Regions from separate parts of the Idiomarina sp. X4 genome, predicted to be linked through region 2. Evidence: predicted binding sites of a transcription regulator. Region 2 holds the regulator's gene; the other holds the start of a gene.
The links. The regulator MetJ, encoded in region 2, represses methionine synthesis genes. The targets are predictions, from matches to a motif close to TAGACGTCTAGACGTCTA.

Region 1 (5,091 bases), 270 kb from region 2:
TCTGTTCCGTCCATATTTAATGGCAGGCCGACAACCAATTGCTCGGGCTGCCACTCTTTAAATAGCTGCTCAATAGCGTCCCAATTGGGAATGCCATCTTTTGCCTTTAATGCGCTAAGCGGTGAGGCAGTACCAGTAATACGTTGGCCGACGGCGACACCAATGCTTTTGGTGCCAAAGTCAAAGCCGATAACCGTACTCATGCGTGGCCTACATCAGGTGCCAGCTTCCAAACATCAAAGCCGAGTTGTTCTGTGGCCTTTTGCCAACGCTCGCTAACAGGCGTATTGAACAGGAGTTCCGGGTCGGCCGGTATGGCTAACCAGGAGTTGTCTTCCATTTCTTCTTCCAGCTGACCCGCTTCCCAGCCAGCATACCCCAATGTCAGTAAAAAATGCTGTGGCGCGGCCGATGAGCCTAATGCCTCTAAAATATCGCGCGAGGTCGTGACCATAATATCGTCGCTCATTTTCATGCTGGCGCGCCAGTTGTCTTGTGGCGGGTGAATGACGAAACCACGCTCACGACCGACAGGGCCGCCTTGATAAACCTGACCTTGCAGATACTCGTTATTCTCCGGGTAAACAATTTCCAGCTTATCCAGCAGCGAGGTCACACTAAGTTCGGCAGGTTGATTAATGACAAGCCCCATAGCGCCATCTTCGTTGTGCTCACAAATGTAAGTCACGGTTCGCTTAAATGCTGGATCATTCAGCATAGGGGTTGCTATCAAAAAATGGTTTTGTAAGCTGTTCATCCGATTCACCGACTCCTTAACGATAATCTCTACTTCCGATATGGGGCCATCACGTCGAAATTCAATTCAATTTTGACTCGACTGCCTCAAAAACAAGCTCGGCAATATTAATGTCGTAAGCGTTTTCAATTTCCCGCATGCAGGTTGGGCTAGTCACGTTTATTTCTGTTATACGGTCGCCGATGACATCCAGACCAACCAGAATCAGGCCTTTTTTCTTAAGTTCCGGGCCGACTTTGCGTGCTAGTGCCCAGTCGCTATCAGACAAGGGTTGGGCACGGCCAGTGCCGCCAGCCGCTAGATTACCGCGCGTTTCGCCGGCACTGGGAATGCGGGCTAATGAGTACGGAACCGGTTCACCATCAATAATGAGAATGCGTTTATCGCCATCTTTTATCTCCGGTAAATACTTCTGCGCCATCGCATAACGCCGACCTTTTTCTGTCAGTGTTTCTATAATAACGCCGAGGTTGTTACCGTCAGCCGTCACCTTAAATATCGATGCGCCGCCCATACCGTCGAGTGGCTTTAAAATGACATCGCCGTGCTCTTTGTGAAACGCCTTTATGACGTCAGCGCGAGCACTCACCACCGTGTCAGCAATGGCGTCAGCAAACCACGACGTAAATAGCTTTTCGTTGCAGTCACGGAGGCTTTGTGGTTTGTTCACGACCAAACTGCCGCGATGTTCGGCCAGCTCTAATATGTGCGTGGCATAAAGAAACTCACTGTCAAACGGCGGGTCTTTGCGCATCATAATGACGTCGAAGCTATCCAGTGGCAGATACTCACTGTCTTTCAGGCTGTAAAAGTCGGTTTTCTGGTCGCGTACCGTGACTTCCTGGACAAACGCCATCGGGTTACCGTTGTCGATGACTAAGTCGCCCAGTTCCAGATAAAAGCACTGATAACCGCGTGCCTGTGCTTCCAGCAATAAGCGGAAGCTCGTATCTTTTTCGGTTTTCACATCGGCGATAGGATCCATCACCATGGCTAACTTCTTCATATAAACTCCTTTAGCGTAAATCGCCAAACTGATACTGCACCGCGGTTAAAGCAGACAGTGCTGCGGTTTCGGTTCTTAGTATTCTTGGGCCTAACTTCATGGGTTTAAAGCCCTGCTGTTCGGCCTCAAGGACTTCCTCGTCGGTGAAGCCACCCTCGGGGCCAATCAATAGCTGAATGCCTTTATCGGCTTGCGTGTAAGAAGACAGTGGCTGCTCGGCGGTTGGGTCTAGTGTCAGTCGTAGCCCGTCAAAGCTGTTATTGATAAAGTCTTCCAGAGTCTGTGCCGGTTTAACGTTCGGTACGATACTGCGGCCGCACTGTTCACAAGCCGAGCGCACTATTTTCTGCCATTGCTGCTGCTTTTTTTCGAGCCGGTCACCGCTGAGCTTGACGCCGCAGCGCTCGCTAAAGAGCGGCGTAATCTCGCTCACCCCAAGCTCTACCGATTTTTGCAATACGAAGTCCATACGATCGCCCCGTGAGATGACTTGTCCTAAATGCACTGGAACCGGGGATTCGGTGTCATTATCTTCCACGGCTGCTACCTTAAAAGACGCAGACTTTTTAGTCACCTGGGTAATGGTTGCTGAGTAATTCTTACCGTCCCCATTGAATAAGACAATGGGGTCATTTACGTTTAAACGCAGCACTTTTATCAGGTGTTGGAAACCGTCCGCACTCAGTTCGGTTTCAACGTTTATATCGATGGGATCAGGGTGAAAGATCCGCGGTACTCGCATGCTATTCGCCTTATTCGGACTTTTAGACGTCCAGAAGTAGAAAAAAAAAGAGTGATCGGTTACATTATGCAACCAGTATTGAGTGATTTCATCAAAATAAAGGAATAGTGGGCATATGTCACGTCACCTGTTTACCTCAGAGTCAGTGTCCGAAGGGCATCCGGACAAAATTGCCGATCAGATATCTGATGCAGTTTTAGACGCTATTTTAGCGAAAGATCCTAAGGCCCGTGTTGCTTGTGAAACGTATGTAAAAACCGGGATGGTATTGGTTGGCGGAGAAATTTCAACCAAGGCCTGGGTTGACGTTGAAGACCTTGCACGTCAAACCGTCAAAGACATTGGTTATCGACATTCCGATATGGGTTTTGACGGCGCGTCTTGTGCAGTATTAAACGCCATTGGTAAGCAAAGCGGTGACATCAATCAGGGCGTTGACCGCGACAAACCTGAAGAGCAGGGGGCAGGTGACCAGGGCTTAATGTTTGGTTATGCCTCGAATGAAACGTCGGTACTTATGCCGGCTCCAATTACTTATGCACACCGCGTTATGCAGCGCCAATCGGAAGTGCGTACTAACGGTACGTTAGATTGGTTACGCCCGGACGCCAAAAGTCAGCTAACGTTTGTTTATGAGAACGGCAAACCTGTCGCTATTGATACCGTGGTTCTGTCAACTCAGCACAGAGAAGATATTACCCAGGAAACGCTGCGCGAAGCGGTGATGGAAGAGATCATTAAACCGGTATTGCCGGAGCAGTGGGTTTCCAAAGACACGCAATTCCATATTAATCCTACCGGTCGTTTTGTGGTGGGTGGCCCGATGGGCGACTGCGGCTTGACGGGTCGTAAGATCATTGTAGATACCTATGGCGGCATGGCACGTCACGGTGGCGGAGCTTTCTCGGGTAAAGACCCGTCAAAAGTTGACCGCAGTGCGGCTTATGCGGCGCGTTATGTTGCTAAGAACTTGGTCGCCGCCGGTTTGGCAGAGCGTTGTGAACTGCAAATCTCTTACGCCATTGGTGTTGCGGAGCCAACCTCCATCAGCATTGATACCTTCGGTACATCTAAGTACTCAGAAGAGCAACTCATTGCATTAGTGCGTCGTCACTTCGACTTACGCCCTTATGGTTTAATTAAGATGCTCGACCTGGAACGTCCTATTTATAAGCAAACCGCCGCATACGGGCACTTTGGTCGTGATGGCTTACCGTGGGAGCAAACGGATAAAGCGGCTGATTTACAGGCTGATATTTAGTCAGAAATTAACCAATAAATTTGCTTGTACCCCCTGAAATGTGGAGAATACGCGCATCGCAAGTTGCTCTTCATCCTCAGGGGGTTTTTAATGTCAGAACGTCAATATCTCGCCAATGCCATCCGTGCGCTTAGCATGGACGCTGTTCAAAAAGCCAAGTCGGGACACCCCGGTGCGCCAATGGGCATGGCAGATATCGCAGAAGTGTTATGGCGTGACTACCTAAAACATAACCCTGATAACCCTGACTGGGCCGACCGTGACCGCTTTGTGTTGTCCAATGGTCACGGCTCTATGTTGATTTACTCTCTGCTACACCTTACTGGTTATGACCTCAGCATTGACGACTTAAAGCAGTTTCGCCAATTAGATTCAAAAACCCCTGGTCACCCGGAATACGGATACACTCCGGGGGTTGAAACGACAACGGGTCCTTTAGGTCAGGGCGTTGCGAACGCTGTCGGAATGGCTTTAGCAGAAAAAGTGCTGGCGGCACAGTTTAATCGTGATAATCACAACATTATTGATCACCACACTTATGCTTTTTTAGGTGACGGTTGCTTAATGGAAGGCATTTCTCACGAGGTTTGCTCCTTGGCAGGTACGTTGGGTCTTGGCAAGCTGATTGCGTTTTATGACGATAACGGTATTTCGATTGACGGTGAAGTAGAAGGTTGGTTTACCGACAACACGGCCAAGCGTTTTGAGTCTTATGGTTGGCAAGTGATTGAAGCGGTCGATGGTCATGACTCAGAAGCAATTACGCAGGCGATAGAAGCCGCGCGCTCAGAAACTAATAAGCCGACATTGATTATCTGTAAAACCGTTATCGGCTTTGGCTCGCCGAATAAACAAGGCTCTGAAAGCTGTCACGGCGCTCCGCTGGGCGATGATGAAATAGCCGCTACGCGCAAGCAGTTGAACTGGTCGCACGATGCATTTGAAATCCCTGCCGACGTTTACCAGCAATGGTCAGCAAAAGACAAAGGCGCTGCGGTGGAGTCATCGTGGAATAAGCGTTGGGTAGCCTATGAACAAGAGCACCCGGAACTTGCGCAAGAGCTGAAACGCCGACTGAATGGCGAACTTCCGGAAGACTTCTCGACAACAGTCTTCAATTACGCACAGAAACTACAGAATGCGCCGGAAGCAATCGCAACCCGTAAAGCATCACTGAATGTATTAAACGAACTAGGACCGAAACTGCCAGAACTGTTAGGTGGCTCTGCTGACTTAGCGGGTTCTAACTTAACGTTGTGGGACGGGGCCAAGGGCGTCACCGCAGACGACGCTAGCGGTAATTACGTTTACTACGGTGTCCGCGA
Region 2 (5,091 bases):
TTCGTGCTGAATGGTGCGTATTTCACGGTACAGAGTCTCGTCGGCAGAGCCGGCGCGTTTATTCGCACTAATGATGTGCATGCCGTTGGCAAACAAGCTTGGGTAGAGTTGTGCTACCTGTTTGGCGTCGGTCAAATCAATAACGACGAGTTCGTCATACGGCGCATTGGGTAACTCCCGGAGTAACTCGGTTAAGACGTAAGGGCGAGCGAGGCGATCAAAATCGCTCGCCCACTCGCCTAAATCGACGCCGTTGTAGTCCAGCCAAAGCTGACGTGAGTTAGCGATACCAATGACTCGCACATCCATGACTTGGTTAATCCGGTCGCGCTGCTGTCTGAAAAGTTCCAACCAAGCACTGCCTATATTGCCGCGGCCAATGACCAAGACGCCCAAACTGCGGCGATAGTTAAAGAGTTGGCTGTGTAAGCGGTTCAGTAAGCGGCTGTCGAGTGACTGCTCTAAAATAGCCACCGCAGAATCGCCTTTTTCGCTTAATACAAAGCGACGTACTTTCTGCTCCGATAATTGCAGTTTAAAAGTCGAAAACTGATCGGTTTCCTGAATGCGATTACCCACAATGGCCAGCATCGAGTAGCCGCGAATTTGTGTGATAGCGTCGTTGGCATCAGCGTCGTCCAGCCATTCGCTCAGGTAATCGGCATGGTTTTGGTGAAAGACCAAATACTGAGTGTGGTTTTCCGGCTCGACCCAGCTGACCAGCGGCGTTAAATCCAGCTGGTCGAGTTTCTCGACCAGTGCTTTATCCTGCAGTTCAACTTTAAACAGCAACACCTCAGAAAGTGAGGTAAATACTTTGCCGCGAGGCTCGGTATCGTGAAATTGTCCAATGCGGGTCTTTTGGTTTTCTACTTTTAAGCTGGAGCGAACAGAAATAACCATGCGGTCACGGTCGACCGGCTGAAAAGTTCGGGGGTGCAGCACCGGGCTGCCCAGACGAGCCAATTCTTCGGCTTCGGTCCAATCGAGCGTTGGTAGACTGACAACTCGTTCGACTTTGCGCGGATCGGCTGAGTAAACGCCGGCAACGTCTTTCCAAATCGTGACTTGTTTTACGTCGAGCAAACTGCCGACCAAGGTAGCGGAGTAGTCACTGCCGTTACGACCTAAGGTCAGGCTTTCGCCGTCTAATCCGCGCGCAATAAAGCCCGTAACAATAAAGCGAGTGCCTGAATGCGGCGCAACACGTTTGAGCAAATTCTCTCGCGATGTTTCCACCTGGATTACTGGCTCTGGAGCATCGGCAGCCAGTAAAAAGTCGCGCGCATCAATGTAGTCGGCGCGAGTTCCCTGCTTCTGTAGCAGAGCGGCTAATAAACGAGCAGACCAAAGTTCACCGTATGACAGAAGCTCTGCGTTGTGCGTTATCGTCTCTTCGCCGGCCAGCCATTGACGCCAGCGTCTAAAGTCGGTTTGCGACTGTTTCATCAGTCGCTCAGAGAGGTCGCCACTTAACAGCTCTTTAATAAGCCCCTGCTGAAACTGTTCGAGTTGGTCCAGTAAAATAGAGGCGGTATCACCCGGACTGTCTTTAGCATTAATAATGGCGAGTATGCGGTTGGTGGTATCGCCTGCTGCAGAGACAACGACGAGATCACTGGCGCCGGCGTATTCTGTTACAATACGCGCAACACGACGGTAGCAGAATGCATCGGCTAAACTACTGCCGCCAAATTTATGCACCTGCACGCTGTCAGCCACGTTTTGTTTTTCTGCGTCAGTGATTGGTACGTCTGTCATCCTTTTTCCTTAATAACTCTGCATTTGCGGTGGCTTTAGAAAGCGTTATTTCCCTAAGGCTAAAATATTGTGAGGCAAATGTCAGCAATTTTTAGCCATCTAGACGGATAAAAATTGACGGGGCCGCTCAGTTGGGTACAATTCAATATAACTTATGTGGTTTTGTTATAACGCAGGGCAAAAATAATGAAGTGGAACGGTGAATACATCTACCCATACGCTGAGCATGGTCTTAAGAGCCAACAGGTAAAAAAAGTGACGGTGTCTATTCCGACCCGTGTACTGAAAGTTCTTACGGATGAGCGAACTCGCCGTCAGGTCAACAATTTGCGCCATGCTACCAACAGTGAGTTGCTCTGTGAGGCATTTTTACACGCTTTTACGGGCCAACCGTTACCCACCGATGACGACTTGAAAAAGACGAACTCGGAGAAAATTCCAAAAGCCGTGCGGGATGAGCTGGAAAAGCGTGGTTTGCCCATCCCCACCGACGACGAATTAGACGATTAATCCATCATGTAATTGTCCGGCATATCGATTTTTGCCACGCCGGACTTCACTGCGGCTTCTGCCACCGCGCGGGCAACACGTTGGCACAAGCGCGGATCAATAGGCTTAGGAATAATGTAGTCTCTGCCAAAGCTGAGTGACTTCTCACCGGCACCTTTTAATACGGATTCTGGCACTTCTTCTTTGGCCAGTTGGCGAATGGCTTCCACCGCCGCCACTTTCATTTCGTCATTAATAGCCGTCGCGCGAACATCCAACGCGCCACGGAACATGAACGGGAAGCAAAGCACGTTATTCACCTGGTTTGGATAGTCCGAGCGACCTGTCCCCATGATGAGATCATCCCGCGCCTCTTTCGCCACTTCAGGTTTAATTTCAGGGTCGGGGTTAGAGCAGGCAAATATGACCGGGTTTGGCGCCATGAGCTTTAGTTCTTCCGGGCTTAACAAGTCAGGGCCTGACACGCCAACAAAAATATCGGCACCGTCAATAACGTCTTTTAACGTGCGCTTGTCGGTGTTGTTTGCAAACAGTTGCTTGTACTCGTTCAAGTCGTCGCGGCGGGTGTGTATCACGCCTTTTGAGTCCAGCATATAAATGTGTTCGCGCTGCGCACCGCATTTAATCAACAACTCCATACAAGCGATAGCGGCAGCCCCGGCACCTAAGCAAACAATGCGTGAGTCAGCCAGTTTTTTACCCTGAATTTCCAATGCGTTGAGCATACCAGCAGCAGTCACAATAGCGGTACCGTGTTGGTCGTCATGAAAAACCGGGACGTTGCAGCGTTCAATCAGCGCCTGTTCAATCTCAAAGCACTCTGGTGCTTTAATGTCTTCTAAATTAATACCACCGAAGGTATCGGCAATATTGGCCACGGTATTGATAAAGTCCTGTGTGGTGCGGTGACTAACTTCGATATCAATGGAGTCCAAACCTGCAAAACGTTTGAACAACAGTGCCTTCCCTTCCATAACCGGCTTCGAGGCGAGCGGACCTAAGTTACCTAAACCAAGAATGGCGGTGCCGTTAGATATAACGGCAACCATATTGCCCTTTGCGGTATAGCGATAAGCGTTGTCAGGGTCTTGAGCTATCTCGCGAACGGGCTCTGCGACGCCAGGGCTATAGGCTAATGCTAAGTCTTTACTGGTTTCAGCAGGGGTTGTTAGTTCGACGGAAATTTTTCCGGGGGTTGGGTATTCGTGGTAGTCCAGTGCCTGTTGGCGAAAGTCAGTCATGAGGTACGTTGCCCAATTTATTTTGCTGAGAATAATGACAGTCTATCGCTTCTCAGTGAAGAAACAAATCATACCTCCCGTTTGTGAGTGGACAGTAAACTTTTCGGGTGGTTAAAAGTACACCGGTTAACTTTTCTTTAACAATAGGCTGTTCAGCGGAGCCGGTAATAAAAAAGGCGCTGTTTAGCGCCTTTTCTAATGAATCTACTATAAAGTAGCGTTTTTTACAGGTTTTCTTAGGCTTATTTCTTGCCCAGGGTACCGAAACGCTTCTTAAATTTGTCAACGCGACCGCCAGTGTCCATTACACGTTGCTTACCAGTGTAGAACGGGTGGCACTCTGAACATACGTCAACCAGCAAGTCTTCAGTGCGAGTTGAACGCGTTTCAAATTTATTGCCGCAAGAGCAAGTTACGTTAATTGCTTCGTACTTAGGATGAATACCTTGTTTCATGGGATTACCTCAGTTATGGGCCGCATCGCTATTCGATCCAAAGCCGAACACCATGCGCAAAAAAACATCAATGATTTAAGAGCCGCGCATTTTATGCGATCCGGAGCTTGTGATCAAGCACAATCTATTGCCTTGTATTATCCGTTCGGGCGTTTCAAAATAGGCGTATGACGCAAGCCAGTACCAGCGGTGAACGGCGCTATAAAATCGCGCTGCCGCTACCTCTTCGACAAACTTACGATTATCTGTGCAAAAGCCCCGACCCTTTGCCGCAGGGCGTGCGCGTACGTGTGCCCTTCGGTCAACGACAACTCGTTGGTTATGTTGTGAATGAAGCCAATGACCCCGCGCCTGAGTTTGAGCTGAAGTACGTAAAAGAAGTGCTTGATAAACAGCGTATTTTGCCTGATGACGTATGGCAGCTAGTGAATTGGGCGGCAGACTACTATCACCATTCTCTCGGTGACGCGGCGGCAAACAGCCTACCGGTGCTGTTACGTAAAGGCGATGCGCCGGAATATCTGACAGAAACCTTCTATGCGCTGACTGATTTAGGGCTGGTGCAGTCCATTAATGAATTAAAAGGCGCGACACGTCAGCAGCAGGTGTTGGCGGCTTTAAAACATCAAGCCTTAAGACGCAGCGATTTAACTGATATTGGCGTAAGCTCAGCGGTGCTTAGAACGTTGCAGGACAAAGGCTGGATAACGGTTCAGGAGCGAGCACCTAAAAAACCAAAAGACTGGCGCAGTCAAGAAACGGTATTGCGAGAAGACGGTCATGCGTTAAATACGGAGCAGGCGGTAGCGGTTTCAACCATCAACCAACAGAGTCAGCACAGTACGCTGTTGCTTGAAGGGGTAACGGGCAGCGGTAAAACAGAAGTGTATTTACAGGCCATGCAGCCGGTGTTGGAGCGTGGTGAGCAAGTGTTGGTATTGGTGCCGGAAATTGGCCTGACACCACAAACTCTGCAACGCTTTAAAGAGCGTTTTGATGTGCCTGTGGTGATGCTGCATTCCGCTATGAGCGATCGCGAGCGTTTAAACACTTGGCTGGATGCGAAGCATGGTCATGCTGCGATTGTTATTGGTACCCGTTCGGCGGTGTTCACCCCCTGCCAG

Region 1: metK (methionine adenosyltransferase) is a predicted target of MetJ. The motif match lies at 2,521-2,538, and genes of this name have one in related genera.

Annotation. Positions count from the first base shown of each region.
Region 1 covers NZ_CP025000.1:1,598,498-1,603,588, forward strand. The annotation lists gene ruvX (Holliday junction resolvase RuvX) at 1-203, opposite strand, end outside; gene CWC33_RS07640 (YqgE/AlgH family protein) at 200-757, opposite strand; gene gshB (glutathione synthase) at 819-1,763, opposite strand; gene CWC33_RS07650 (16S rRNA (uracil(1498)-N(3))-methyltransferase) at 1,774-2,505, opposite strand; gene metK (methionine adenosyltransferase) at 2,621-3,766, shown strand; gene tkt (transketolase) at 3,857-5,091, shown strand, end outside.
Region 2 covers NZ_CP025000.1:1,326,312-1,331,402, forward strand. The annotation lists gene CWC33_RS06350 (bifunctional aspartate kinase/homoserine dehydrogenase II) at 1-1,761, opposite strand, end outside; gene metJ (met regulon transcriptional regulator MetJ) at 1,948-2,271, shown strand; gene CWC33_RS06360 (malic enzyme-like NAD(P)-binding protein) at 2,268-3,512, opposite strand; gene rpmE (50S ribosomal protein L31) at 3,755-3,967, opposite strand; gene priA (primosomal protein N') at 4,135-5,091, shown strand, end outside.